Regions from separate parts of the Paludibacter propionicigenes WB4 genome, predicted to be linked through region 2. Evidence: riboswitches for the same ligand, from Rfam matches in the RefSeq annotation. Region 2 holds a riboswitch; each other region holds the start of a gene.
The links. A riboswitch is a leader RNA that binds a small molecule or an ion and turns the genes downstream of it on or off. The one in region 2 is predicted to bind cobalamin.

Region 1 (10,489 bases), 1.4 Mb from region 2:
TGATACGATGAAGATAATAAAATGATTAACATGTCGCTTTTGTAGTTCGGTTCTGACAAAGAAACCGGCGATAGTGGCGATAAACACAATAAGCATAGATAGCCAATCGCCCTTAAATAATCTACAAAAAGATGCATTTGCCAACCCAACTAGCAACAATAGCAGCAAAGAATTCATTCTCGGAGCTGATATTATTTGCTGGTATTTTTCCTTAATCTGCTCAAAATTCAGATGCTTGTCTATAGCTTCCCAACTTAATGCGCTTAGCTCCGCGTTGTTTTTGAAACTAATGGGCAGTACGGGAATTTCTATAACCTCACTAAAAGTGTGCTGAGATTCGTTATCCAGAATTGTGAGAATGATACTTTTCTGAAACACACTGATTTTTACATCGAAGCCCAATGCCTCTCCGATACGTTTGGTATTACGTATGACTCTTGACGTGTGAATACCGCATCCCATAAGGTATGCCGCATACTCTGCTACAAATTTTGCCCAACGCAATGATGTTTCGTTATTTATCATAGATTACATAATATTTTGAATTTTATGACTTACTACTCTAGCTGTACTGAAGCGAAAAATCTAAGTTTTATGTATGTAACAATAGAACAAAAAGAGGAGTTCGAAAAAACTTACTTCATTTATGAGATATTTATTGTTTCTGTGATTCAATGCTTCTGTTTCTGTTTAGTTTTTAAAGAAATCTAACGTGATTATTTTGTATTTAGTTTGACTCTCTTGATTCGCTTGCTTGTAAGAGTCATTGCTGTAATTGAAAGCAGTAACCCTCCACTAAGTAAGCAGATCTCCAGCAGTCTTCGCCAAAAAGGATGATCAATTAACCAAAGCGTATTAAAGGAATGGAAAAAATTGTAGATCCAACGACGAATGCGTGTATTGTTATTATAGTCAGCCAGTAGTTCGGAGTTTTTCGGATGGATGTAAAGCGTTGTTTTAAATTCATCATCGATTGTCAGGCAATAAACAGGGAGAGGGCATTGCCGCTTTTGTGATGGAATATAATAATTGTCGTATGCTTTCTGAAGTGTGAGCGAGAATGGATGCCGACCGATTTGCTTATTGTAGATGTTTTGTATTTCTTTTTTGCTAAACACAGGATGATACTCTGTCCGGTTGCTGTCGGCATGTATCATAGTTATATGTCCTTCCTTGTCGCTGATTTTGTAGTAGGGTTCTTTTCCAATCATATTCCATTCCACACGGTTGGTTTGTGGATAATGTTTCAAGACTTCGTTTAGGTTGCGGGTAAAACGGGTTAACGGCAGAGCCTGAGCATCCGACCGTACAGCATTTTCGTCGGGACTCTTTGCTATAAATTGCGGAACTTCGCAAAGGGACATCATACCGCTAAAAACGTATGTAAACGTAACCAGTCCGAACAGCAAGCCGAGTATGTGATGCCACCGAAACCAGAAATGTTTGTAGGGTGTAATGGAACTTATCGTTTTCTTGCGCTTCCATGCCTTTCGGGAGTAGCTAATGCCCAGCCATAATCCGACCATACACATAATTGCACCCAGTGCAGAGATAATGATAATGGTATTTTTCCAACAATCAGCATGAAGTCGCAATTGCTTTATATATCCCCAATGGGGCATAGCTCCAACGTAAGCCCAGAGTCGGGTTGTACGGTTAGTTTCCTGTACAATCTCTCCGGTGACCGACGACACATATAGTACCGTTTTCTTTCCATCGTTCATCCGGTATTTATAAATGGGAAAGTAGTCTTTATACTTCTCCCACGGAATCCATCTGTCATAATCTGAGATAGATTCCATTTCTCCGACAGAGGCTTTAGCACGCATCACAGCCAATTTCCTACAGCTGGTTTCTGAATAAGTGGTAACAGCATGTTCATCGGGATAACTGTAAGTTGTTTGCTCTCCATTTTGTTTAGTTACGCTAAGTAGGGTTTCATCCAGTCGTGTATGCAAAACAAGAGACCTGATACTGTCTGTATTGTTTAAAATGATGGTTGGATGTATCGGGCTGTTTAGTCTGGCGTACTCGGCTTTCAACGGTTTGGGGAAGGACGAGAACATCATCACAAAACCCGAGATGAACCATATTACAAATACAAAACTAAGCGCCAGCCCAAGGTAGCGATGGAGTTTTATAAAAAAGATTTTCATATTATTTGTTTGGAACTGTAAATAGATTCTGGAGGAAAAAATAAGCTGTGGAGGAATTTCAGTTGGGAATTCCTCCACAGCTTAAAGAAAAAGATTAACTACTTAGTTAGAGTGAATAGCTGAGTGTGGCCAGACAGCTTCGCCCTTCCGATGGAATAAACTGACTATTGTTTAATGCCCATTCATAGTAAGTTTTATCGGCTATATTTTTAAGCACAATGCCCAGTCTCAATCCTGTTTTAAAGCTGTAACTCACATGAGCATCAGCCACAAAATAGGAAGGCAGAAAGATCGTGTTAGTAGCATTGGTGTACGATTTGCTGGAAGAATTGCATGCACCTCCAACGCTAAAGTTCTTCAATGGTCCATCCATAAACAGATAATTAGCCGACGCGAATAAAAGATGTTTTGGAGAATAAACTTGTAGGTTTCCTTTGCGGGTATCTCCCTGCACATAAGGGTTCGATTTAAAATCGCCGTATTCGGCATCTGTAAACGTATAGCCTCCACCCAAGGTAAGCGATTGGATAGGATTAATCTGCGCTTCAATATCAAACCCCTTAGAGTTAACTACTCCTATTTGAGCGTATACTCTTTTGGTTACCTGTGTTCCGTTTTCGTCCACTTTTACTGTAGCGACATTCTCTCGAATATTTTCTTTGTGGATGTAGAATGCGCTGGCAGTAACACGAATGTATTTCTTATAATCGTATCCGAAGCCTCCTTCTGCTTGATAACCTGATTCTGGTTTAAAAATTTCTTCACCGTTGACAGGAGTAAAAACCGTCCCTTCTTTATTCACATAAATATAAGTAGAGTTATAAATATCGCGGTAAGGTTTAAAGAACGTACCCAAAGAACTGTACAAAGAAAAGTTCTCAGTAGGCAGATAAACTGCACCAACCTTGTAGGTGAAAGAGGTATTCTGTGAGGAACTCCAATTCAGATTGTTGCGCAGGTAATCTCGTTGACCGTCGATGGTGTTCGCCGAACCGGCAGCCTGAAATTTGAACAGATCAAGACGACCGGCCAGTAATACTTTTAATTTGTTGCTCAGCTCAATCAAATCCTGGAAATAAAAACCATTGGTCATGTCGCGTCGAGGATTTGCTTTTGAGAAGCGGGTAATGATGGCTCCCTGATTCAATACAGGATTTACCGAAGTCACTGTTGCCAAATAACCCGGTCCTACGACATCCCCGGTATTATATCCGGTATAAGTTGTTCTATCCAGATACATCACAGACCACCCTCCTAGTATCGTATGCTTTAGCCCGGCAATAACAGGAGTCCAGTTTGTTTCCAACTGGTTTTGGTAAGTTGTTGTCATATGCGAGAAGCGCAGGGGCGATGAGCGTTGAATACTATCCAGACAGATATAGGTTTTAACTCCTCCCTGTTCATAATAAGTAGAATAAATAGGTTTTGTTGACGTGAGATAGGTCAGTGTTTCTGTAGAAAAGTAATTGATATCATCTTTGTTTACCGAAAAGATATTAGACATGGATAAGTTATCCGAAAAGATATGGTTGTATTTCAGCAAACCATTATAATTTTTATTCTTTAAAAAGTCGGACGGATCATTGAACCGCTGCTCCCGACTGATAGTCGAAGGAATTGTGCTTTTGGGAGAAACCACACTCCCGGCAATATTTTTCACATCATAGAGCACGGTAGGAATTCCGGCTTCAGTACCGTAAAGATCATTTACATAGCCCGATCTCAGTTCCAATTTATCTTTGGAACTAAGCTTGTAAGCTAATGCTAGGTAGGACGAAAACCGTTTATCGTGGTTATCTCTCCAACCATCCCTGTCGGAGGTTCCAATATCCAGTCGGTACGAAAGCTTTTCGCTCAGACTACCACCCGAACCAAATGTAGCCCGCTTGCTGTTCCAACTCCCGTATGATATAGAGGCATTGGCGTGAAATGCTTCGGTAGGCGCTTTTCGCACAATATTCAGAATGCCGCCCACTGCCGAATGACCATACATCACAGATGCCGGACCTTTGAGGAGTTCGAGACTTTCTACCGATGTCAGGTCCGGCACCGGAGCGCTACTCGAATAATTCATCCGCTCATCGCGCTGTCCGTCAACCATCAGTACCGGAGAACCAAAGCCCCGCATGTAAAACGTTTGAAAACCGCCATAGGTTACTACAGGTTTTACGCCAGTTACATTTTTTAGCGCATCGTTTACATTGTCGATGCCGCGTTGTTCAAAAGTTTTTCTCGAAATACTACTGATAGATACAGGGACATACTTGAGTGGTACGTCAATTTTCATTACTTCCCGTCGTTGTTGTTTACTCGTGACGAGCACTTCATCGATAGAATAAATCGAGTCGGACATGTTTTTTTTCTGCGAGAATGCATTTTTTGGAAAAAAAATAATTGTCAGAATGAGACAAAGCCAAACAATCTTCCCGTTGTTTGAATTTTTTGCGTGTTTTGTTTTTTGTTCTTTCATTGTTATTTAAATTGGTGAAATACAAAATCCCAGATTTATAACAATGGAAAATAAAAACAAACGAAGACACACTAAGAGATGACATACTGGCCTGCTGATTGTTTGCTTTTTTCCCGAAAGCTACAAATCGATATATCGGCAGGTCTTCTGACTTACTCCCGTTATTGAACGCCTTCCCGATGTCAGTGAACAGTAAAACAGTAAACAGTAAACAGTAAAAAAGTCAGATTGACTTCAACTGATAACTGATACCTGATACCTGATAACTGATGCTTCAGTGGCAAAAGTGTTGTTCAATACGTTTTCTTCAATTGTTTATTGTCAATTAAAGAAAGAGTTTACAGCAGCGGGACTGTTCAGGATTTTCACCTGATTCCCTTTTAATCACTTTCTGCGAATGCAGAGAAGTGAACCAAATACGGGTGCAAAGATAAGACTTTTTTTTAAATCCCAGTAGTAAAGTATGTATTATTGGGTAAGTGTTGAAGGTGATATGCAACAAATAAGACTGACAACTACTGTTGCTAAGTAGTTGTCAGTCTTATTGATATGAGGAAAGGAAATATATTGAATAATCGAAAGTTTTATTTTAAACTGATTGATTGTGTGTAGATTTCACCAAAGCGATTGGTTACTTCTATTTTTGCTGTTTTTGTTTCAGGTTTGGGTTGAAATCTGAAAAGATGCAGGGTGTGATATCCTGTTCCCGTGCCATTTTTCATGGTTATGAAATCCTGATCTTCATCTTCGAATTGTTCCATTGAACCTTTGCTAACACCATCCTCATAGTATTTTATCTGGTAACTGCTGTCCCAGTCCCATACATTTGCAACTACATAATTTGCTTGCGTGGCAAATTCGGCCGGTTTATATACACGGAACTGGTAGTTTATGTCTTTACCGGTTGATTTGTAATGCCATTTGATCTCTTTGCCGTTTACGTCAACAATCAGGTAGCCGTTCGGAGCCCCGCAACGATTTACGCCGCCTGCCCACCATGCTCCACAGGCAGCTCCGATATTATGTTCATATATACCCGGTGCAGGCTCTTCGTTCTCGTAGAAATGAGTATGACCTGCAAAGATATGTACCTGATAGCCTTTTAGAATCTCAAAAAGTGCTGCTGCATTTCGGGTATTGCCAGAGCCTTTCGATGTTTTATTGGCAGTGGGAGCATGCAGATTCAGAAAAATAACGGTGCCGGGTTTTACGTATCCGAGGTCTTTTTTTAGCCATTCAAGTTGATCGGGTGTAAATTGCTCGGTGTATTTCTTTCCTGCAAAATAATCAATGTTTTTCATACTGATTATATGTACATTACCCAGATTGAATGAATAATCTACAGGGCCAAAAAAAGATTCGTAGATTTCTTCAGCGTAATTGTTTGTCGGATTTTCTGTGTTGTGCAAATCGTTATATTTCAGGTCGAAATCATGGTTTCCGATGGTGGAAAAGACAGGAACTTTCAGTGAAGAAAGCATAGTTTTGTACAGTGGAAACAGATTCATCTTATCAAAAACATTATCCCCTAAAGTCATTGCATAAATCTCTTTTCCTGCATTTTGTTTTATTGTCGATTTCAGGTCAGTCATTGTTTCACTCTCTAATCTGCTAACATCGCTGCTTGTTTTAACTTGTGGATCGGAGATTGCTATGTAAACAAACTTGTCAGTTTTTTTTATACGTTTGTTTAGTTTGAAATCTCGTCGGTTTACGGCTTCTTTATCCGAGAGTTTTGTAAAATAACTGTTTGCCACGTTCTTCTCAATATCAAAATCAGAAGGTATTGAGATGCTTACGTATTTGTTTCGCGAAAGTTCGGATGGTAGATAATAAATACCGTTTTGGTCGCTGGTGGTGAAATTTTTGCCATCGTTTACTACCACACCTTCTACTGGCTTATTGTTATTGTCCACAATTAAGCCTTTTACAGTCATTCCGGCTTTGTCGCTGATTTGGGTTTTATCGGAGGTGTTGTCAATATTGTTGGTGCTTGCCTGACAATTTAACAACGAAAGATTAAACAGGATAATTAATCCATATATAATGGAAAGTGTACGCTTGTTCATATGTTTTTTTGTTTTGATTAATGATAAATAATTTCTATAGATTTGAATACCTGAAGAATATCGTTGGGATCTTTTGCATTTTTGATGTCATACTCTATTTTTTTTGTGTCATCTTCGTAGCAAAGAAGATTTGCACAATCTAATATGTGACTCATGTTTGCAACTAGAGTTTCTTTGCTTAAAGTTCCATTTTTAAAGAGCTTCTTGTAGTAATTGTTTATCTTACTCACAGCATTAAAAACTGTAGGTTTGACTATTTCTACTGTGCTTCCCGAAAGTCCAACAGTCTGTTCATATACTCGTTTATAATTTTTTAAAAACAAATTCCATTTAATTGAAATTGTATCTCCTAAATAGTGCTCATCTTGAAATGCAGTTTTTATATTGATAGAGTTTCCGTATGATTCGAGAGTATATTTTATATGCGGTTTTATTGCGCTTGATGGGTTAATATCAAGATTATCAGTTTTGTTTTCATTAGTTCTCATTGCCAAATCTCCAGATTGTTGTGCTGAAGAGCTTATGAAAATAAGCAATGAAAATGCTGCAAGAATTATTTTCTTCATAAAAATCAGAGTTAGTTAATGAATTAAAGAAATATTGATTTATTCTGAGAACTTATTGCCAAATAAGTTTTATTGAGAATTCATCGCCTCCCATATTTGCTTTTGCAAGTTGATAATTTTTCATGTTTGTCCGTTGTATAGCCATCGGATATTTAAACCGTTTTGGGATGTCTTTTCCTACAGAAACGCCCACACCCCGTGGTACTTTGGGTAGCCCGGTACGGTTATACTCATACCATGCCTGATAATCGCAAAAGAATAATGCATAATATTTCTGAGTCATTAATTGTTCCAGCGTGCCATTATAAGCTACTGCTGCGTTCGAGAAATAAGTTGCAGGTACAACTCCTCCCCATTGTTCGATAGAGGCTGTCACTCCTTTCTTATAATGATTACCGGCATCAGTCGCGGTCCCGAAACGTTGGTCGTATTCTGCTTTTATTAATTCAAGTTCTGCATACGACATCAATGTTATCTTCATGGGAGCTATTGCTAAAGCTTGTTTTGGCTGAGAGGCATTGATTGATGGAGTAACTGCGTATCCGCTTGGCAGACCAATATACGATTTTACAGTACCATTAGTTGCCTGAGTTGCAAATAGTGCTAATCGCGGATCGTTCCATGTTTTCAGATTCTCAACAAAAAATTCTGACAAGTAGATATAAGCCGTAAAATCTTGCGGACGAGTCATTGGAGCCAACTGAGGATTTACTCCCGATAGAGGAAGAAGTGCAGCGTCAGTGTTTGACTCAAATACAGGATACTTTGTCGGGTTGGTAAGCATTTCAGACAGTTTGTTTTTCGAGTTAAGATCTGATACATTTAATGTACGAAGCAAAGCGCGCATTCTTAAAGAGTTGCAAAATCGTTTCCATTTCACAATTCCGGTTGAAACTCCTGAAGTCAGCGTAGTGTTAGTTCCGTATAATAACTCTCCATCTGCATTGTATTTTAAACCGTTAGCAGTATCGAAAATCATATTGGCAGAATCTAAATCGTTGATGATTTGTTTGTAAACGTCCAACTGATTGTCAAACTTTGGAGTCAAGATACCTTCTCCGCCCCGACAAGCCTCTGTCATAGGAATATCTCCAAATCCATCAGTTAATAGCTGGAATATCCAGCTTCTGAGAGTCATTCCTATGGCGCGGTAATTTGGTTCATTAAGCTTGATTGCCTGTTTCTCCATTTCTTTGATATTGGTTAGCCATTTATAGTAAGTAGACCAACTCCCATCACCTGCAGCATCTTGTATGTTGTACCAACCCACACCGCTAATACTCGACGTTGATACAGTGCCTTGCATCAGTGGAAAAGTGTAGTCGTTATATCTGCTCCAGTTATAAGAAGCCATTTCGTAGAGAACAGGGTTTAATAAAGTGCCCGGATTGGATTGATTTAGCCGGGTTGGGTCGGTATTCAGCTCATCGAAATTGGTGCAAGAGCTGAAAGCTAACGTTATGAGAACGAGTAAAGCTATTTTTTTACTAAGATATTTCATATAAAGCTATTTTTTATCGTATGTGTTGGATTTGAGAACTTATAACATTGATTCAAATTCCAGTTTTATACTAATTTTGTTTGATAATCAGTTAGGTACACAGTATTGTTATTAGAAACTCACACTCAGGTTTACTCCCAGTGTTCGGGTAGAGGGTAATGAGCCGGTTTCAATACCCGGAACTATTGAACTTCCATTTAATGCTACTGTTTCAGGATCGAATAAAGGATAATCGGTTATACATAGCAGGTTTCGTCCATAAACGCCAATAGAAGCTGCAGTCAGAGGAGTTTTCTTGATAATTTTAGCCGGCAACGAATAATCAAATCTGACTTCACGAAGTTTCAGGTATGAACCATCGAAAGAGTTTGTTTCAACGTTTGCTATGCGGTTATACTCTTTATAATATGATTCAACTGTAATAAGCTTACTATTTGGACTGTATGAACCATCGGTATTTTTTACAACGCCCGGAGCTACCATATAAATGCCTCCTGATTGAGTTAATGCTGGGTTCCCTGTAATGCGCGGATCGTCGCCTGCTATATAATACTGAGAGCCTGGTGTACGTCCGTTCAGAGTATAGGCTAGTTTTCCTTGTTCTGTCATTTTGTGGAAAGACTGTGAATAAATCAACCCACCAAGTTGTCCGTCTATTTGGAAACTGAATCTAAATCCTTTGTATGTAAATTCGTTGGACATTCCTGCTTTCCACGATGGATAGGCGGAACCTACGTATTCTATTTCGCTTCCACGCAATGGTAGACCATCTGCTCCGATAACTACATCTCCATTTGGATTCCGAACCAGTTTATATCCCCACAAATCAGCAGTGGTTCCTCCAACGGTTCCTATCAGAGAAGCGCTACCAATATTGGAGATTAGTTGATTTTCGTCAGATCCTTCTGCTAACGAAAGAATTTTGTTGTAGTTTTTTGACCAATTCAGGTTTGCTTTCCAAACGAAATCTTTTGTTTTCACCGGGATTGCAGTTAATTCAACCTCAATGCCCTGATTTCGAACTGTTCCGGAATTAATTGTAGCCCGGGAATAGCCAGTCGTCGGATCTAACGGAGCATCTAAAATCTGGTTCTTGGTTTTATTGCTATAATACGCCAAATCTATAGCTAAACGATTTTTAAACATTCTGAAATCTATTCCGGTTTCGTAATTGGTTGATATCTCCGGTTTAAAGTTTTGATTGAATAATGTTGAAGCTACTGTTACGGAGCCCGGAAAATTGCCGGTGTTATAATAACTTGAAGTTTTATAAGGATCAGTATCGTTACCAACTTGCGCCCATGAAGCTCTTAGTTTTAAAAGGCTAATTGCTGAGGGTAACTCGACTAGTTCATTTACAAGTATGCTGGTTGTAACCGATGGGTAAAAGAAGGATCTGTTTTGAGCCGGCAGTGTAGATGACCAATCATTTCGGCCTGTTACATCCAGAAATAATTTGTTTTGATATGCAAAATTGGCGGTGAAGTATAAGCTGTTAATGGCTTTTTTTCTGATGTTAGTTGATACCACAGCATTTGATGCCCCGTTAGCCAGCATATATATGCCCGGAGTTATCAATCCGATAACAGCTGACGAAAGTGCATCGTAGTATCTATACATTACATTTCCTCCCACAGAAGTATTTACCGTAAGACCATTGCTGTACGAATCATGGAACGTTAGTAAAGCATCTGTATTTAATTCATAGTCAAATACATTTTGCTTTT
Region 2 (10,489 bases):
TGTAAGTGGAGCAGTTGATGATCTTTATGCCAAAGGTGTACGTGCATCAATGAATTTCCTGTCTGACAACTACGGTTGCGACAAAATTACGGATGCTGAGTTTACTACATATATCACCAATAATGGCATTGGTCATACCAACGAGCAGAAAAAAGCTGCGATCAATACACAGGCATGGATACTTCACTTTACCAATCCTGCTGAAAGTTGGGCCAATGTGCGCCGTTCAGGCTATCCACGTCTGAAATCTCCTGCGGAATATGATTTTGCACAGTTCCTTACAGGCGGTGCAGATATTCCGGTTCGCCTTTCTTATCCGGTTCTCGAATCTTCTTACAACAAGCAAAGTTACGAAGAAGCTCTGAGCCGTATGGGAGGAGAGAATAGTTGGAACACACCTCTTTGGTGGGATGTGAATTAATAGTCATCAATTAAAGCATATTATATGAAACTTATATATCGAACATTAATAGCGTTGTTTTCCATGAGTGTCATGCTCAGCTCTTGCAACGACGAACAGCCGTTTTCGGTAGCGGGTCAAGACGACGAACCGCATATTCTTGCACCGACCTTTCCCGATCGTGTTAGCGGAGAGTTGCCTACAGTGGCAACTATCAACAGGGATGCCAATTTTACAATGGAATTAACCGTCACACCTTCCGATTTTGTATCGGTGGATTGGTATCTTGATGGAACCAAAGTAGCATCGGGTAAAAAAATAGACATGCCTTTGCTTGCCGGGGTATATGATATGAAAGTAGTAGTAACCACTACTGCCGGAAAAACCACTTCTCGCGAAGGAATTGTACGTGTCAATCCTTTGGACGCTGATCCAGCGACTACAAAAGTCAGTTTTGAGGGATTCATAGCTCCGGGTGCCCAGGCTGTGCTGTATGGAAAAAATCTTGATCAGGTAAAAGGCCTTAAAGTAGGTAACATCGCTGTCACCAACATGACTGTTGTGTCGGATAACGGAGGTGCATATATTTCATACACTGTTCCTGCCGGGGTTCCTGAAGGCAAACAACGGGTTGTACTTATTGGTACTGACAATGTGGAATATGGAGGCGATGTGGTTACTGTAAGTTCAGCAGCATTGGTTACAACCGGAGCCGATCGGGCTACAGCTAATGCTAACTGCGTTATGACAGGTATTAACCTCGACAAAGTGGCATCGCTTGATTTTGGCGGTACAGCCGTATCTACTTTTGCTGTAAAAACTGCCGGTCGGTTAGAGTTCACCTGCCCTTCACTCAATGACGGAGAATACACCTTGACAGGTAAAATGGCCGATGGTAAAGAAGTGACTTTCTTTGCAAATAAAGTGGTTGCAAACAATACTAAGATTGTAATATCATCAGAACAAACGCTTTGGAGCGGACATCATTACGTATCATGGGACTTGCCTGATGGTAATCCGAACAAAACTTTCAACCTTATTGGTTCGAGTGTTTTTACATCAATTAAGCCCGGTGCTGTGATGTCTATACACTATTCGATTGAACCTACGGCAACATACCATCAGATACGCACTACTTCCGGATGGTGGAATGATTTACCCGGAACAGCTAAAGTTGATGTTTCTGCTGATGGTGTGTTGAATGTTACCCTTACACAAGCAGTTCTTGATGCGATTAAAGATCAAAGTGGATTCCTTATTGTCGGTCATGGCTACTTCGTTGATCTTGTAACTGTAAAATAATAAACTGATAATGCGCTTAAACAAAACATTTATTATGGGAATTACTGCAAGCATCGCCTGTCTCGGACAGGTGGTGTTTGCTGCTAATCCGAAAAAATCAAAAATAGAAGCTGCTGTGGAAAAAAAACTAAGCAGCATGACTTTGGATGAAAAAATAGGTCAGATGACCGAGCTTTCTATCGATGTATTGGGGGATATGAAAAATGGTGTGTTCGTCCTTGATAAGGAGAAACTTCATAACGCCATTGCCAAATACAAGGTAGGATCGATACTGAATGCACCTGGCCCTGTTGCGCAAACACGTGCGAAATGGCAGGAGCTGATCGGTATGATACAGGATATGTCTATGAAGGAAATAGGGATACCATGTATCTATGGGCTTGACCAAAATCACGGTACAACCTACACGCTCGAAGGCACTCTGTTTCCACAGAATATAAATCTGGGGGCCTCGTTCAATCCTCAGCTTACATACGATGCAGCGAAAGTGACCGCTTACGAAACTCGTGCTGCCAATTGTCCCTGGACGTATTCACCAACTGTTGATATGGCACGGGATCCACGCTGGTCCCGCGTTTGGGAAAACTATGGTGAAGATTGCCTTGTCAATGCCGTCATGGGGAGCAATGCCGTACGTGGATTTCAGGGAGACGATCCCAACCATATTCCGGCTGACAGAATAGCAACATCGGTAAAGCATTATATGGGCTACAGCATGTCGCGTACCGGTAAAGACAGAACTCCTGCCTATATTCCGGTGTCGGAACTCAGGGAAAAGTGCTTTGCGCCTTTTAAGGCATGTGTAGAGGCTGGTGCACTTACCGTGATGGTAAATAGTGGAAGCATCAACGGAATTCCCGTACACTCCAGCTACGAGTTGCTTACGCAATGGTTGAAAAAAGATCTGGCTTGGGATGGTATGTTAATAACTGACTGGGCCGACATCAATAATTTGTACACCCGTGAGCATGTGGCGGCAAACAAAAAGGAAGCCATACAAATTGCTATCAATGCCGGAATTGACATGGCTATGGAACCATACGATCTGAATTTCTGTACGCTGCTCAAAGAACTTGTAGTAGAAGGAAAAGTACCGATGAGTCGTATTGACGATGCTGCGAGCCGTGTTCTCCGACTGAAATATCGCCTGGGTCTTTTCGATAAACCCAATACTTCTTTATCCGATTATCCTGAATTTGCAAGTAAGAAATCGGCTGAATTGGCTGTGAAGGCTGCTGAAGAGTCGGAAGTGCTGCTGAAAAACAAAGATGCGATGCTTCCCCTGAAAAAGGGAATGAAGATTCTGGTTACCGGCCCTAATTCCAACTCTATGCGTTGTTTGAACGGAGGTTGGAGCTATACCTGGCAGGGACATCTTGCCGATCGGTTTGCCGGAGCCTACAATACCATTTTTGAGGCTGTAAGCAATAAATTCGGCAAGGAGAATGTGGTGCTTGAGCAAGGAGTGACGTATGTGTCCGAGGGTAGTTATTTCGAAGAAAATACTCCGGAAATAGAGAAGGCAGTCAATGCAGCCAAAAATGTGGATGTGATCATAGCTTGTATTGGCGAGAATTCCTATTGCGAAACACCGGGTAACTTGTCCGATTTGGCGATATCTGCCAATCAGAGTAATCTTGTAAAAGCACTTGCTGCTACCGGAAAGCCGGTTGTTCTTATCCTGAATGGAGGTCGTCCGCGTATTATCAACGACATTGAACCTTTGGCCAATGCGATAATCAACATTCTGCTTCCGGGTAACTATGGTGCCGATGCTCTTGCCAATATTCTTGCAGGCGATGCGAATCCTTCGGCTAAAATGCCCTATACTTATCCCCGCCATCAGGCTGAACTGACTACTTACGACTATCGTGTAAGTGAGGAAACGGATAAGATGGAAGGAGCCTACGATTATGATGCGGTTATTTCTGTTCAATGGCCTTTCGGTTACGGACAAAGTTATACCACATTCAAATACGATAAGTTCAAATGTTCAAAGCCGAATTTCAATGCAGGCGATGAACTGACCTTTAGCATTGATGTGACCAATACTGGTAAAATTACCGGTAAGGAAGTGGTTATGCTGTTCAGTCGTGATATGGTGGCATCGCTGACTCCTGAAAACCGTCGTCTAAGAGCATTTAAGAAGATTGAACTTCGTCCCGGAGAAACTCAAACGGTGGCATTGACCATCAAAGCAAGTGATTTGGCTTTTGTAGGGGCAGATGGTAAATGGATTCTGGAACAAGGCGACTTCAGAATGCAGGCAGGCAACCAAACACTGAACATAACCTGTGACAAAACAAATAAATGGATGAGTCCAAATAAATAAGATTTACAGATTTTATAGTTAACGAAAAAGATTGTGTAAATTGGTTGAAGGGAAGCGTCGTGATGATGCTTCCCTTTTTTTTATTCTTCAATTTTTCTAAACTTGCTTTCAGGGAAATTATAATATCCATTGGCGAGTGTATATACCACAAATACGGTATAAATTTACCATAAGCGTGCGATTGTATTTATTCCAAAAAAGTAGGAATTTTGTATCGTCCAAAGAGGACATCTAAACCCTCAGTTTTTATTAAGAATATGACACACTATTTCATCATACCCGGCTACCAGGGATCAGGAGCCGACCACTGGCAAACATGGATTGAGAGTACTCAACCAAACTTTCACAGAATTCAACAACGTGACTGGGATAACCCAGACATAGAGGAATGGGCTGATAATATTGACAAAGCTATAGCCGGTTATGACCCCGAATCGGTGGTATTGGTGGCACACAGTTTAGGTTGCCTTACTGTTGCCGAATGGGTAAAACGTTACAATCGGCGCGTGAAAGCGGCTTTGTTGGTAGCTCCACCTGATGTAGACGTGATTCGTGAAAAGGTGGACGACCGCCTTGTGAGAGAAACTCCGACGCAGCGAATACCATTTCGTACAACTTTGGTAGCCAGTACAAACGACCCCTGGATGAAAATAGAAAGGGCAGAATACTATGCCCGAAACTGGGGTAGTGAATTCATAAACATTGGCGAAGCCGGACATATTAATAGTTTGTCGGGCTATGGCGAATGGCAGCAAGGATTGGAAATTTTGAAAAAGCTCGGATGAGTAATGATAAGTTTGTTTTTTACTTGTCTTTTCTGATAATATTATGATTGCCTTGCGCTCTATCTAACCAAGAGTTAATATTTATTTTCTAAACCACATATTCTTAGAGCAATAAGATATTAGATATTTTTTTGCTCCAAAATGTTGATAGATGTTTGCTGATTCTATCAAATTATTGTTCTACTTTTGCAATACAAAATTTGTTGGTTCCCGTTTCGATACATTCGAAACATGGGATTAAAAGGGAATCCTGTTTAATTCAGGAGCTATTCCCGTAGCTGTAAGTCCACAAAGACGTTTTAGCAACACTCTAGCCACTGTCCCCCACGGGGATGGGAAGGCCGCTAAGACAGGACAAGCCAGAAGACCTGCCTCCAAATATAATTCGTAGCTTTCGGGAAAAAAAGCGAAGATGCAGGACTCTAGTTCAAGATACTCCTCTGTTTTCATCCTTTTATTTTACGTGGCTGCTTCATCGGGAAAAATGATTTTTTTATCTCCGCATTTTTTGTGTCCGTTTTTCGACACAAGCAGTGCCTATATATATTGAAAACATGGAAACTAAAAAAGCTGTACTCATTGTGAGTCATGGTAGTCGGTCGAAAGATGCCGTTGCTGAATTTCATCAGGTAGTAGAACTGGTAAGTAGTCGTTATACCTCCACTGAGGTAAAAGGTGCGTTTATGGAACTTTCTCAGCCGGATATTCCTACCGTTGTGAAAGAGTTATCAGAAAGTGAAGTTACCGATATTGCAGTCATTCCTTATTTCCTATTTATGGGAAATCATATTAAACTGGACATTCCCAAAATTTTAGAAGAACAAAAAGCCCTCTATCCTCATCTGAACTTTAAGTTTGGTCGCCCCATTGGCTTCGAGCCGCTTTTGCGTGATATTCTGATTAAACGGATTGAAGAAGTAGAGTCCAAATGAACAAACCGATTCGAAAAATAGCTGTTGCAGGGTTGCTGATAATGCTTCTCGTGCCTCAATCGGTGTATGCCATGCACATTGCCGAGGGCTTTTTGCCTCCGCAATGGTGTCTGCTTTGGTACATTGTTGATATTCCTTTTATCATTTGGGGCATCCGTTCCATAAAAAAACAAGTAGTACTGAATAGTAAGATCAAGATATTGCTGGGCGTGGCGGGAGGATTTACCTTTTTGTTGTCGGCACTAAAATTACCTTCCGTAACCGGTAGCTGTTCGCACATGACGGGCACCGGACTGGGAGCTATTCTTTTCGGACCGGCTACCATGTCGGTGCTTGGACTGGTGGTACTGCTGTTTCAGGCTTTGCTGCTTGCACACGGAGGCATTACCACACTAGGAGCCAACGTATGTTCTATGGGAATTTGCGGACCATTTTTGTCGTGGGGCATATATAGGCTATTCACAAAACTGAAAGTAAACCGATCGGTAACCGTTTTTCTGGCTACTGCTTTGGGAAGTCTGTTTACGTATTGCGTGACGGCTTTTCAACTGGCTGTGGCATTTCCGGGAGCTAACGGATCTATCCTGGTTTCGTTTATCAAGTTCATTAGCGTTTTTGGAATAACACAACTGCCACTCTCGGTGGTGGAAGGATTCATCTCGGTGATGGTGTTTAATTTTATTCAGTCGCACAATGCGGAAGAGCTGACAGCTCTGCATGTATCAAAACAACCGGAGTAAATGAAGACAATTCGTAAATATGGATGGATGGTTATCGTGATTGTGGCTTTGGTGAGTCTACCTTTGGTAATGTTCCAACACGCTGAGTTTGCAGGCACGGATGACAAAGCCGTTTCGATGGTGCAGGGTATTGACAAAAACTACAAGCCCTGGTTTGAAGGTGTGAAATTGTTCGACAGTCCGGAGATTGTCTCTACATTTTTTGCCTTGCAGGCTGCTATTGGTGCTTCTGTTTTGGGTTATTATATTGGCTATTCCAGAGGAAAGCAACAAAATAAAAAGGCTTGACGGTGCATTATTTCGATTGCTATCCTATACAAAGTCGGATACGTAAGGTACATCCCGGGTATAAACTGGGATGGTTTGTGCTGTATACTGTGTTGGGCTTAAGCAGTCATTCGGTACTGTTTCTGGGTATTGAACTGTTGGTGTTTTTGACTATTACGGTGTTCACGGTTCGCATATCGTTGTGGCGCTTGTTGCGTCTGATGGCTATCCCGGCCGGTTTTGTGCTGTTGGGGAGTTTATCGGTGGTGTTGGAACTCAATCCGGTGCATCCGCTATTCAGTCTGAACACAGGTGCAATCACTTTTGGAGTCGGTGAAGCGGGTCTGCAACAGGGTCTGTTCATTTTATTCCGAAGCTTTTCGGGCATCGCGGTTTTATATGCATTGGTACTGAATACAAGCATCTCGGATATGATATATGTATTGCGCAAACTCAACGTGCCGGAAGTGGTACTGGACCTGATGGTGCTTGTTTACCGCAATATCTTTATCCTGTCGGACACAGCGCAGCGCATTTATATAGCGCAAAAAAGCCGGATGGGGCATCGCAACCTGAAAACAAGTCTTCGGTCGACAGCACAACTGGGCGGAAGTGCATTTATACTGGCCGGAGTACGTGCCGAACAATTGTTTCACAGCATGGAATCGCGCGGATATACCGGAAGAATATACAGCTTGCCCGCTGAATGGGAGACGAACAAGAAATTTATACGGGTATCGGTAATACTATTTGCTGCGCTGCTGGGAATCTTTTTTTTGATTGGGCAAAGGGCAATCTCATTAGTCTGAGTTCGGGATGATTTAAGTTCCCTTCAGTGGAACCAACTGTCAGCGACCGAAGGGAGATAATTAGGGGCGGTTTTAAAATGTATTTTCCGCCCCAAGCCCCTAAAGGGGATGTTGAATAGTATCGTCTTTGAAAATTAAAATGATACAATATATTCGTTCCATTACTTATATAATTTGAAAAATGAATCCGGGCTTATTCCGAACTCAATTATTAACTTGTAACTAAACCCTCGTAACTCGTAACTGAAATATGATTGAACTGAAAAACATCAGCTACCATTATCCCGATAGCACAGCAGCTATTGACGATATTTGTTTTTCGGTGTCGGAAGGCGAGAAACTGGTGGTGGCAGGAGCCAATGGGGCGGGAAAATCCACCCTGTTTCTGTTGCTGAATGGTATATTGAAACCGCGAAAGGGCGACTACTTTTTTGATGGAAAAAAAACAGGATACAGCAAGCGTGAACTTCTGGCATTGCGTCAGCAGGTGGGTATCGTATTTCAGGAACCGGACAGTCAGCTGTTCTCGGCCAGTGTGTACGAAGAAGTGGCTTTCGGTCCGCTGAATATGGAGTTGTCGCGCGATGAAGTGCGTCAGCTTGTTGACAGTACTCTGGCAGCACTCGACATTGAGAGTTTGAAAGATCGCCCGCCTCATTTGCTGAGCTACGGACAGAAAAAGCGGGTGGCCATTGCCTCGGTACTGGCAATGAATCCGCGGATTATCATTTTCGACGAACCCACTGCGGGGCTCGATCCGGCTCATGCGGCAGAGATTATTGTATTGCTCGAAAAACTACATAAAGCCGGCAAGACCATTATCATTTCCACCCACGATATGAACTTTGCCTATCAGTGGGCAGGTAGGATGGTCGTGCTGCACAAGGGCCGTGTGGTCGGAGAGGGAACGCCCAACGAAGTATTTGCCAACGAGGAACTCTTGAAACAAAGTCAGCTGGAGCTTCCTTTTATATTGCAGGTGTTTAAAGCCCTGAACAGCGATGCAAAGAGTCCGAAAACCATGGATGAACTGATACAATACATAAATACCCGCGCATGAAAGGAATAGTAATAGCAGGAACAAACAGCGGATGCGGAAAAACCACCGTCACCATAGGCTTGATGAGCTTATTGGCCGAACGGGGGCACAAGATTGCTCCATTCAAAACGGGTCCCGATTTTATCGATCCGGCTTTTCACCGGAAGGTAACGGGCACACCGTCTTACAACCTCGACACATTTTTAATGAGGCAGGAGGTGATAAAACATCTTTATGCCAAACATACCGAAAAGAAAGATTTTGCGGTGGTGGAGGGGGTAATGGGTTTGTACGACGGTATGGGCGACGAAGCCACCGGAAGTGCTGCCGAATTAAGTAAGTTGCTTGCGCTGCCTGTGCTGTTGGTGGTGAGTTGCAAAAGTATGTACCAAAGCGTGGCGGCTATTGTCAGTGGCTTTAAGCATTTTGACCCGCAGGTGAATGTGGCGGGAGTGATACTGAATCATGTGCCCAACGCAGATAGTTATGCTTTTCTGAAAAAGTATATCGAAACACATACGGGCGTGCCTTGCGTGGGTTATCTGCCGACGAACAGTGACATCTCGCTCGAAAGTCGTCATCTGGGATTGGTACAAGCCGGTGAAGTAGCGGGATTGGATGAGAAGATTGAAAAGCTAACTGCTATTTTGAGAGAGACAATCGATGTGGAACTTTTGGAGAAACTTGCGGCACAAGATAGGCTACCGAGCACAAACTTAGAGGTAGCAGAACCCTGGAAACGGGACCTGAGTTCATTGCGAATAGCTGTGGCTCGCGATAAGGCTTTTCAGTTCTATTATCAGGATAATCTGGAGCTGCTGGAAGAAAACGGTGCAGAGTTGGTCTATTTTAGTCCGCTGAACGATGCATGTTTACCGCCTGATATTGATGCAATTTATATAGGTGGCGGTTATCCCGAAGTATTTGCCAGGGAGTTATCCGAAAATAAAAGCATGCTGCAGGAAATGAAAACGGCTGCTGTGTGGGGATTACCCATTTTTGCCGAATGTGGCGGATTGATGTATCTGACAGAGGGAATTGAAGATGCGGAAGGTCATTTTAATCCGATGGTGGGAGCATTCAACTGCAAGGTGCAGATGACTGCACGCTTGCAACGCTTTGGATATTGCAACGTGAGTTACAATGAATCTGTGACCCGCGCACACGAGTTTCACCGTTCACGCATTATTCCGGCGGCGGAAGAACCGAATTATACAATGAGTTATCAGCTCACTAAACCCGAAAAAAATAAAAACTGGACCTGTGGCTTGAAATATAAAAATGTGCTGGGCGGTTATGCGCACTTCCATTTCTGGTCCGAACCCTTGTTTTATCACCAAATAATTGACTTATGGATGCAAAAAACTATATAATACTGAATCCGGCGGATATTGAAACCCGGAGTTTCGAGATCATTACCGAAGAGTTAGGGCATTTAAACCTGTCGCCGGAGTTGGCTCCCATTGTGAAGCGGGTGGTACACACAACTGCCGATTTTGATTATGCACGCATTACCGAAATACAGTCCGGTGCCGTATCCTCGGCGGTGGCTGCCCTCGTTGCGGGTTGCAAAATTTACAGCGATACACGCATGATCATAGCCGGAGTAAGTAAACCGATGTTGAAAAAACTGAATTGCGAGTTGTATACGTATGTGGACGATGCCGAAGTATCTGCTCAGTCGAAAGAAAAAGGGCTCACCCGATCTATTCTGGGCATTGAAAAGGCGGTAGAAGATCCCGACACCCGGATTTTTGTTATCGGCAATGCACCCACTGCACTGGTGCGGTTGGGCGAACTGATTCAGGAAGGCAAAGTACGTCCGGCACTGGTTATTGGTGTGCCGGTGGGTTTTGTGGGAGCCAGTGAATCGAAAGAGTTTA
Region 3 (10,489 bases), 1.5 Mb from region 2:
TTGGTGAATTCAAGAACAGAGTTTGCAGTCAAGGTCTCCTGCATCGTAAAATCCAGAAAAGATTGATCAATAATGAAAGTAACCAGTGGATAAGTGTATAAAATAGCTTGTAATTCCTTTCGGTCAAAGCATGTTCCGTCCGGGTTATTTGGGTTGCAAAGCCATACCATATCCGGTTGAAACTTATCAATTTCAACCATTATATCTTCCCTGCTACAAAGCTTTATAGTATGTTCATTGATCTCACACGCCCTGGAATATTCCGAAAAGGTAGGAGAAACAATGATTGATTTTTTCCCCCGATAAGATTGTGCAATCCGGTAGATAATATCTATTGAACCATTACCAATGCTGATGTGTGACGATTCAATGCGATATATCTCAGCCAATGTCATTTTCAAGGATTCAGCTTCGGTTTCAGGGTAACGACGGGTTTTTGCGAATAAATTGCAAAGGTGATTGTACATATCAGTATTGTCGGCTTCATGCCATACATTTGAACTGAAATTGGCTCTCAACTCTCCCTGATAATCATCTCCGTGTAGACTTGCCATAATTATTTACGGTCTATTTAGTTATCATTGAATAAACTAAGTCCATATTCACATATTTGCGGACGTGCGCTGCCAGTTTATCGTACTGCTCTTCCTTAAATTTGAAGTAGTCAAAGCTCGTCTCACTTGACTTTTCTTTCAAAAAAGGTTGAATCAGATAATCCACAAACTCTGCATTATCCAGTATTCCATGGATGTATGTTCCAATGCAGTTAGCTTTTATACAACCATCAGTCGAGCCGTTTTCGAGAGTGTTCAAGGTTTGTACGTCTGTTGATAAGATTTCAGTACGTCCATTGTGTATTTCATACCCTTCGCATAGGGTTTCTCCGCCTAGAAATGAAAATCTTACCTGCTTGGTTATCTTTTCGCCTTCCAGAGTGGTTTTCAGAGGGAGTAAGTTCAATCCGGGAAGTTGTCTGATGTCGCTTTCTACACCTGCAGGATCGGATAATTCAGTGCCCAGCATCTGGTAGCCACCGCAGATACCCACCACAGTTTTTCCATTTTTATTGGCCTGAATAATAGCCTGTGCCATTCCATCCTTGCGTAGAATTTGCAAATCATGCAGGGTGCTTTTCGTTCCGGGAATAATTACAATATCTGCATTCTCAATATCTTTTGGTTGATTTGTGTAGAACAGATGAATGCGGTCATCTCTTTCGAGTGGATTAAAATCCGTAAAATTAGACATGTGTTGTAGGAGTACCACAGCTACATTGACTTTCCCTTCCTTGGCAAAACGATTTTTTGTATGCAGCATCACCGAGTCTTCTTCTTCAATGTAGATATCATGAAAATAAGGAACAACTCCTACAACCGGAATTTTGCATAAGTCTTCAATCATTTTTATGCCTGACTCGAACAAGCGAATATCACCTCTGAACTTATTGATTAGTATTCCTTTAACCAGTTTTCGTTCTTCTTCGGTAAGAAGCATAACAGAGCCGTAAACAGACGCAAATACACCTCCGCGGTCGATGTCTGCTACCAATATAACCGATGCCTTGGCGTGTGCGGCCATCGACATATTTACCAGATCGAATTCACGCAGATTGATTTCTGAAATACTTCCGGCTCCTTCAATCACTATGGGATTGAATCGACTTTCCAACCTGTCGAAAGCTGCACAAACTTCCTTACGCAGGTTGGCTTTATTGTTTGTCTTGAAATAATCAAAAGCATGTTTGTTCCCAATTGATTTTCCATTCAATACTACCTGACAAACGGTATCGGTGGTTGGTTTAAGCAGCAGAGGATTCATGTCGGTATGACAGGGAACACATGCAGCTTCGGCCTGAACAGCTTGTGCCCGACCGATTTCCAACCCTTCGGGTGTTGCAAATGAGTTCAAAGCCATATTTTGTGCTTTGAAAGGGGCAGGAGAGTAACCATCCTGTTTGAATATGCGACAGAATGCTGCTGCGATAATGGTTTTACCTACATCGCTGCCTGTTCCGGCAAACATGAGGGGAGAGAGCTGAGTCATATTTTAGTTACGAGTTATAAGTTACGAGTTACAAGTTACACGTTACATGAGTATAAAGAGCAGCCTCGTAACTTGTAACTATCACCTCGTAACTACATCCTATTTTTCAATACCAACACGAGCTTGTACGCCTTGTTGATAATAGTGTTTTACTTCTTTCATTTCAGTCACTAAATCCGCATAATCAATGATTTCCTGACATGCATATCGACCTGTAATTACAATTTCAGTTCGCTCATTTCTTCGGTTTAATGCCTCTATCAGGTTGGCTGCACTAAAAAGACTGTAATGAATAGCGATATTAGCTTCATCCAGAATAATCAAATCATATTTATCGGATTCGATAGCAGCAATAGCATCTTTCAGTCCTTGCTGAGCCGCCTGAATATCTTCTTCCTTAGGTTTATCAAAAATGAAGCACCCCATGCCGTACTGCTTGAGGGTGATATCGGTCAGTAACTTATCAATTGTGACTAATTCGGAATAATGTTTGCTTTTGGCAAATTGTCCGATATATACTTTCTTTCCGGCTCCCAATGCTCTAACCGCCAATCCGAGCGATGCAGTAGTTTTTCCTTTGCCGTTTCCGGTGTAAACATGTACGTATCCCTTCATATTACTCTTGTGTTTAAGCAAACTTTTTCAAAGTGCTAGACTATGGAAAAGCTGTAATTATTTATAAAAGGAATAACCGAACATAAGATATGGCAGCATCTTAGTTTCAGTTATTCCAAACCATGCATCGTTTGCTTAGAATGAATGCTTGTTTTTCTCTTATTTCGCGACTTTATCGGTTAAAGTTACCATTGGAATTGTTTTAATAGAAATTCCTGTAACTGCATTAATAACCTCAATGATGCTTGATTTATATACGGCAATATAGATTTTAGAACCATATCTGATCATATCTTGTCCGGTATCTCCTAATGCACGATTATTTTTTGCAAGAAAATAATTATCTGTGCTTGTTTTAGTTGTAAGGTCGAAGAAACTTAAGCCTGCATTGTTAGCTTCATATTTTCCTTCGTTTAATACAATGAGACTTTTGTTATCTTTAGAAAATATTGTTTTAGATGGATTTATACCAGTCGTAAATTCAAAATTATAAGTTCCATCTTCTTTGAAGCTGTACATCTTACCATTGTTTGTATAATCAGTAACTCCTAAATAGATATCTTTGGTTACCGGATTAACGTCGATACAATAAGGAGTTTTTGCTATTTCGGTAGAAATTATATTGGCACTAACTAGCTTTTCATTCTTGACATCGTATATTGCAATAGTTTTGTTTGCTGCAGCCCAATTTGCATCATATTCGAAGTTCGAAATATAAGCATTATCGCCTACTATATCAAAATTTTTGGCTTTGACATTGATATCTGTAACTTTATCTGTACCTGCTTCTATACGTTGGAATTTTCCGGGGATGTTTTTATAATCACCATTTGAAACAACGTATACGTCACCATAGCTGTCTGCTTTGATACCTGCCGGGTTAAGGTTGACTTTAATTTTCTTAGTTTCTTTAAAAGTAGAAAGATCAATAACCGAAATTGTACTATCCATTACTGCAGCCATTCCACCGGTGTTTGCAACATATAATTTGTTGCCTGCGATAACGCTGGCGTCAGGATTGGCTCCCACAGTGATTGTTTGCCCTAATGATAAGTTTGTCGTATCTAATTGTGTTACATGACCATCAAATTGTACTATATATACTTTACCGTTTGCTGCCGTTAATGATCTTGGCGAGCTGGGAGAACTAACTTTTTCAACTTCATCCTTTGAGCTACAAGAAGTAAATGTTGGAGTACAAAGAACTGCTAATAATAAAGCTGTAATAATTTTTGTTGTTTTCATAAATAATTTTGTTGTTTTGATTTATCTGTTATTTGCCTAAATTCATTGCTACTGTGATCCTGAAATTTCGGCGTGGCATGGGGTAAAATTTCACGACTTCATATTGAGTGTTGAATAAGTCAATGATTTCAGCGTTTATCCTCCATTGTTTGTAATTTTTTGATACAAATATTGAGTGTATGGTATAGCCATCCATTTTGTTTGTTTTGTCTGTTGTTTGTCCTATCCATCTTATACCCGAAAATATCATGTTGTATCCAACTTCCCATTTTTTATGTTCGTAAGATAGGGAGCCCGAGCCTGAATGTAAGGGGGTGTAAGGAATTTGTTCTCCAAAGTTATCACTCCCCTGAGTAGCATCTTTAGCATTTTGGTATGAATAGTTGCTTTTCAGTTTCAGGAGATCGGAGTTTTTTACTTTGACACTTGCTTTTAGGCTAATATCAATACCTTTAATATTTACTTTGTCTCTATTTGTCATACTCCAATGAAACATATCTCGCGGAATAGCAATGATTTTATCTGTTACCCGGTTATAATATCCGTCGGCCATGATAGCAAATTCCGACAAAAAAGGTATTTCTGTGTCCAGATAGGTGAATCCGATATTATATTGATTTGAATTTTCAGGACGCAGATTTGAATTTCCCATATCCTGATAATATAAATCGTTGAATGACGGAAGACGGTAAATATTTTTGTAAAAAGCTCTTATCCTTAGTTCTTTGTTTTCAAGTAATTTGAATGACAAATTTGCTGTTGGTGATAGCTTGTCTCTATTTGGTGAGGCATTTCCAGTTTGTACCTGTTCACGCGTAAGAGTGTAAAGCAGGTTCGCTCCCAAAGTTAGTCTTTCCGTTACATATTTGGTTGCAAGGTTAGCCATACCCGTATGGCGCGTCGGATATTGAAAGTTTTTGAAGTTGACATTTGAATTGATATCAAGAGTATTATAAAACCAATCTGTTGCTAACGATAAGAACATTGGTTCAAATAACTTATATTGAAATGAGGATGATAGATAATATTCCTTTTGCAAATAATGATCTTTGAGAATTCCATTGGTGATACTATATTTAGGATCTCTGTCAGAGTAATGATTGTCTGATATGTTGAACTTTGCGAAATATTGATGTTGAAATCTGTCCGAAATCAGGTTTTCATAGTGGATTTGTGAAAAGAATGTTCTGTCTTTTAAGCGCTGCTGAGAGTCATAGGTATTGTAAAATGTAACGCTACCGGGCAATCCACGTTCTGAGCCGAAGAAATTAGTTTTAAATGTAATACTCTCTTTTTCTTTGATCCGATACAACCAGTTCATTTCAGTGCGCAATGATTTTACATCACTATTTGTTCGGGTTAGTTTTTCCGAAAGGTTATCGGTAGAACCATAATATTGTAAGAAACTATATTGACCATTGGCCGTAAGTGCATCTGCAGATAGATTAAATGCCCATTTTTCATTAATGTTCTTTGTCAGAAATAAACTAGGATTTAGTAATCCGAATGAACCGGCTTTAATTACTACTTTTCCTGCAATTGATTGGTCTTTATTATAATCCAGCAATTTTGTTCTGAGGCTAAGAATACCGCCCGACGAAAACAAACGTGCCGATTGGAATATGTCATTAGGCTGACCGTTAGTCAATGATACTTCTGAGATATTATCGAGAGAGAAACGACCCAGATCAATTTGTCCTGATTGAATGTCACTCATCATTACGCCATCGTAGCTGACGCCTGTGTATTGAGTTCCCATACCACGAAGTGAAACAGTTTTCATTCCGCCTATGCCACCGTAATCTTTAATGGTAACGCCTGAAAAATATTTGGCAATATCTGAAACGTTATTGGCATTAAGCAATGCCATTTCTTTATTGGTAATAATTTGAATGGGCATGGAGGCTCTTGCATTTTTAATAGCCTGACCGTTTACCGTAACTTCTTTTAGATCTTGGACGTGAATAGAGTCAGCTCCCGAAACCTTTGAAAAAGCCGAAGTAGTTACTGATAAAAATATAACGAATGTAAATAAAAAGTTTTTAAACACAGTTGTAACTATTTGACGATGAATAAACCGATCAAATAGCTCCCGAAAATGACCTCACAAAGGCAAAATTATTGTTGTTTTTTGCTGATGTTTCGTCGCTTTTTCCTCGAAAGCTTCTGAAAATTGATTGTTGTCTGGCAGGTCTTCTGACTTACTCCCGTTTTGAACGCCTTCCCGATTTCAGTTATCAGTTATCAGTTATCAGTTATCAGTCTATATGGGACTGTTTACTGTTCACTGTTCACTGCTTACTGAGAATTTCAGTGGCAAAAGTGTTGTTCAAAACGTTTAAAGAGCTTACAGCAGCGGGACTGTACAGGAATTACACCTGTTTCCCTTTTAATTCAGCTCACGAGAAATCGTGAACTAAAACCAAAGCGAGAGCAAAAGTAGTACATTTTTCTGAAATGAGAAAGTGTTTTGCGGGTTTTAATGTATGTAAAAGTTCGTCGGATCTTGTAATTGAGAAGTGTATCTGGCTGAAAAATAGTCTTGTGAGCGTGTGAGTTTTTTTGAAAAAAAATTTGAAGAGGAGATATTGTTCACACCAGCAATTCGCGTAACGCTTTCGAATGGAGTATGGTATATTTTTTCTTGTTGACTTCGATGATACCTTCCTGCACCATTTCAGAAATACTTCTGGCCAACGATGGTCTGGCTACTCCGAAGAAATCGGCTAACTCAGTCTGATTACGGTTGATTTCAAACGGTTTTCCTTCACCCGGAGAGTTTTCGAGTAAAAAATGGGCAATTTTTCCTTTTATGGTTTTTATAGAAAGCAGTTGCAGACGATTGGTCAGAAATTGCGTGCGATTAGCATTATGAGTCATAAAGCTCGACATGAAATCCAAATTGGTAGTCATTAGTCGCAAGATTTCCGCTTTTGGTATCTTCATGATCTCTACTTCTTCCAGCGACGTTACATCGACCGGAAAATGGTTGTTATCAGAGAAAAGAAAAGCCGGAGCCAACGGGCGTGGAGCTTTGATTATTTCAATGCCAAGTACATTTCCATTATCGGTAATCATTTCTGTTTTTACGGAGCCTACCATAAGCATGTACAAGGCATCGCATACATCTCCTTGCCTGATAATCAATTCATTTTTAGGATGTGCTTTAATGCTGTATTTTAAGTCTTCCAGAAAAGCCTCTTCATTCTCAATTTTAATCTTACTACACACCGGGCAGGCTGATAGATCTATTTTGCTCATGTTTGATAGTTATTTATGCACAAAAATACAAACAAATTTTGTGAGTGTAACAGATGTTACACATTTATTGTTTTTCGGGCTATACTTTTGCCGCATAATTAATACAACCAATGGTTGAAACAGACAGATAACAAATAAAAACTCAAGATAATGGAAAATAAAGCATTCCCTACAGCTGAAAAATTCAGCATGACAGATAAAGTGGCTTATGCCGAAGGTTCGGTGGTAAGCAAAATCATAATAAGAAACGAACGTGGAAACGTGACTCTGTTTGCCTTTGACAAAGGCGAATTTCTGAGTGAACATACCGCACCATTCGACGCCATTGTACAGGTTCTGGATGGTAAAGGCGAGGTAGTTATTGATGGAAAAACATTCGAGCTAGCCGTGGGCGAAAGTATTATTATGCCAGCCAACGTTCGGCATGCAGTGGTAGCTGTTGAGCAGTTTAAGATGTTGCTGACCATGATAAAATAATGAACCCCAAACCCCTAAAGGGGCTTTAAGACGCAGTTTCTACATAAAGAATAAACTATTACAGAAATAAAACAATACTAACTTAATTCCCCTTTAGGGGTTAGGGGTCAAATGAAACGAACAATTATAAAAATAGACGAAGATCTTTGCAATGGATGCGAAGCTTGTGTAAGTGGTTGCCATGAAGGTGCACTTCAGATGATAGATGGTAAAGCCCGTATGGTTAGCGAATTGTTTTGCGACGGCTTGGGGGCTTGTATCGGTGATTGTCCGGTAGGAGCTATCACGCTTGAAGAACGTGAAGCCGAAGCTTATGACGAAATTGCTACCATTGAGCGCATGATTCCGAAGGGCGAGAAAACCATCATTGCTCACCTGAAACATCTGAAAGATCACGGCGAAATAGAATATTTAAAACAAGGCGTGAGCTACCTGAGAGCCAATAGTGTTCAAATTGATTTTGCACAGGTGCATAACCATAGTGGAGCTGGTTGTGCTTCGAAACCTGCATCGGCAGTGCAACACAGTCATGGTGGTGGCTGCCCGGGAAGTCGTGAGATGTCATTTGCTCCGGCTGCTCCACAGGCTTTTAAGATGGCTTCAGCTGATGTACAGTCGCCGTCTCAACTACGCCAATGGCCGGTACAACTTCATTTGCTGAACCCGGAAGCAGGATACTTTAGAGGCGCAGACGTAGTGTTGGCGGCAGATTGCGTGGCCTATAGCTTTGCCGATTTTCATAATCGCTTTCTGACGGGTAAAATACTAGCCATTGCTTGTCCCAAACTCGACTCAAATCAGGAGATGTACGTCGAGAAACTGAAAAACATGATTGTCTATTCCACAATCAATACGTTGACAGTTGTAATTATGGAAGTTCCCTGCTGTGGAGGACTGTTCCGACTGGCACAAAAAGCCGTTGCCGAATCGGGTTGCAAGATTCCTGTCAAATTGGTTGTTATAGGAACCAGAGGCGATGTGCTGAAAGAAGAGTGGGTGTGAAATAATGGTGAATGATTAATGCTAAATTATAAATGCCTTTTATTCACCATCCCGATTCTGCTCTTATCACAAAAAATTAATCATTTATCATTCACAATTAATCATTATACATTATGAACATGTTTTGCTTTCAATGCCAGGAAGCATCCAAAGGTACCGGATGCGAGATTAAGGGAGTTTGTGGAAAAACACCCGAAGTAGCTGCTTTGCAGGATTTACTGATTTATCAACTAAAAGGATTGTCTCATTATACTCAGGCTCTGCGTACGTTGAACATAGAGAACGAGGAAGCCAATCTTTTTATCACCGACAGTCTGTTTATGACTATCACCAATGCTAATTTCGATTACGAACGTTTTGTGAATCGCATTCGCGATGGGTTTAAACTCCGTGCTCAACTGAAATCTACTCTACAGGAGAATAAGGTAGAGCTCGAAAAAACCGACTTGCTTACCTGGACGGCTGTTACGTCTGCCGAAATGGAGCTTATAGCCAAAGAAGTAGGAGTGTTGGCTACCGAAAATGAAGATGTTCGCTCACTTCGCGAACTGGTTATCTATGGTTTGAAAGGGATGGCGGCTTATGTTGAGCATGCTAACAACCTGGGGTACAATGATGCCGAAGTACATCCGTTTATTCAGCGTGCGCTTGTGGCTACTACCAACGATGCTTTCTTGGCTGATGAGCTAACTGCTTTGGTACTCGAAACGGGTAAATATGGCGTGAGCGTCATGGCGTTGCTTGATAAAGCCAATACCACTTCGTTTGGTAATCCGGAAATCACGAAGGTAAACCTTGGGGTTCGTAACAATCCGGGTATTCTTATCAGTGGTCACGACCTGAAAGATATGGAAGAGTTGTTGAAACAAACCGAAGGAACGGGTGTTGACGTATACACTCACAGCGAAATGCTTCCGGCTAATTATTATCCGGCATTCAAAAAGTATAGCCACTTTGTAGGTAACTACGGCGGTGCATGGTGGAGTCAGGTAACTGATTTTGAAACTTTCAACGGTGTGATTCTCTTTACCACCAACTGCATTGTTCCACCAAGAAGCACAGCTACCTATACCGACAGGGTGTATACTACAGGTTCGTCAGGCTTTCCCGGCTTCAAGCATATTGAAGAAGGACAAAATGGTCAACCTAAAGACTTTTCAGCACTGATTGCCCATGCTAAAGAGTGTGGAGCTCCGACAGAAATAGAAACAGGCGAAATAGTTGGTGGATTTGCTCATGCGCAGGTATTTGCCCTGGCCGATAAAGTGGTTGATGCCGTAAAATCGGGAGCGATTCGTAAATTCTTTGTTATGGCAGGTTGTGATGGTCGGATGAAAGGTCGTAGTTATTATACCGAATTTGCCGAACAATTGCCGAAAGACACCGTGATTCTAACCGCAGGTTGTGCTAAGTATCGTTACAACAAATTGCCGTTGGGTGATATAGGTGGCATTCCACGGGTACTCGATGCCGGACAGTGCAACGATAGTTACTCGTTGGTAATGATTGCTTTGAAGCTCAAAGAAGTTTTTGAACTTAATGATATCAACGAGCTGCCAATAGCTTATAATATTGCCTGGTACGAGCAAAAGGCAGTAATTGTATTACTCGCTTTACTTTATCTGGGAGTGAAGAACATTCACCTCGGTCCAACATTACCGGCTTTCCTGTCGCCTAATGTAGCTAAAGTACTTGTTGAAAACTTTGGAATCGCACCGATCGGAAGCGTGGACGAAGACATGAAGTTGTTCTTGCCCGAAGTAGAAGTGGCATAATCTTTTTTCTCATTATACGCAATAAACCCTTCAGAATAAATCATTCTGAAGGGTTTATTTTATTATTAGAT

Region 1: another riboswitch for cobalamin. It lies ahead of PALPR_RS07295 (TonB-dependent receptor); the one in region 2 lies ahead of PALPR_RS12780 (sirohydrochlorin chelatase).
Region 3: another riboswitch for cobalamin. It lies ahead of PALPR_RS03885 (TonB-dependent receptor plug domain-containing protein); the one in region 2 lies ahead of PALPR_RS12780 (sirohydrochlorin chelatase).

Annotation. Positions count from the first base shown of each region.
Region 1 covers NC_014734.1:1,723,897-1,734,385, reverse strand. The annotation lists gene PALPR_RS07305 (threonine/serine exporter family protein) at 1-525, opposite strand, end outside; gene PALPR_RS07300 (PepSY-associated TM helix domain-containing protein) at 717-2,156, opposite strand; gene PALPR_RS07295 (TonB-dependent receptor) at 2,263-4,509, opposite strand; cobalamin riboswitch at 4,746-5,058, opposite strand; gene PALPR_RS07290 (calcineurin-like phosphoesterase C-terminal domain-containing protein) at 5,211-6,695, opposite strand; gene PALPR_RS07285 (hypothetical protein) at 6,713-7,261, opposite strand; gene PALPR_RS07280 (SusD/RagB family nutrient-binding outer membrane lipoprotein) at 7,314-8,762, opposite strand; gene PALPR_RS07275 (SusC/RagA family TonB-linked outer membrane protein) at 8,874-10,489, opposite strand, start outside.
Region 2 covers NC_014734.1:3,084,453-3,094,941, forward strand. The annotation lists gene PALPR_RS12755 (SusD/RagB family nutrient-binding outer membrane lipoprotein) at 1-421, shown strand, start outside; gene PALPR_RS12760 (hypothetical protein) at 446-1,702, shown strand; gene PALPR_RS12765 (glycoside hydrolase family 3 N-terminal domain-containing protein) at 1,713-4,034, shown strand; gene PALPR_RS12770 (RBBP9/YdeN family alpha/beta hydrolase) at 4,292-4,819, shown strand; cobalamin riboswitch at 5,007-5,209, shown strand; gene PALPR_RS12780 (sirohydrochlorin chelatase) at 5,374-5,751, shown strand; gene PALPR_RS12785 (energy-coupling factor ABC transporter permease) at 5,748-6,491, shown strand; gene PALPR_RS12790 (energy-coupling factor ABC transporter substrate-binding protein) at 6,492-6,779, shown strand; gene cbiQ (cobalt ECF transporter T component CbiQ) at 6,782-7,567, shown strand; gene PALPR_RS12800 (energy-coupling factor ABC transporter ATP-binding protein) at 7,818-8,627, shown strand; gene PALPR_RS12805 (cobyrinic acid a,c-diamide synthase CobB) at 8,624-9,979, shown strand; gene PALPR_RS12810 (precorrin-8X methylmutase) at 9,958-10,489, shown strand, end outside.
Region 3 covers NC_014734.1:932,670-943,158, reverse strand. The annotation lists gene PALPR_RS03905 (pyridoxal phosphate-dependent aminotransferase) at 1-554, opposite strand, end outside; gene PALPR_RS03900 (cobyric acid synthase) at 568-2,043, opposite strand; gene cobO (cob(I)yrinic acid a,c-diamide adenosyltransferase) at 2,143-2,679, opposite strand; gene PALPR_RS15285 (YncE family protein) at 2,818-3,903, opposite strand; gene PALPR_RS03885 (TonB-dependent receptor plug domain-containing protein) at 3,932-5,953, opposite strand; cobalamin riboswitch at 6,073-6,345, opposite strand; gene PALPR_RS03875 (Crp/Fnr family transcriptional regulator) at 6,496-7,164, opposite strand; gene PALPR_RS03870 (cupin domain-containing protein) at 7,315-7,641, shown strand; gene PALPR_RS03865 (ATP-binding protein) at 7,753-8,643, shown strand; gene hcp (hydroxylamine reductase) at 8,757-10,418, shown strand.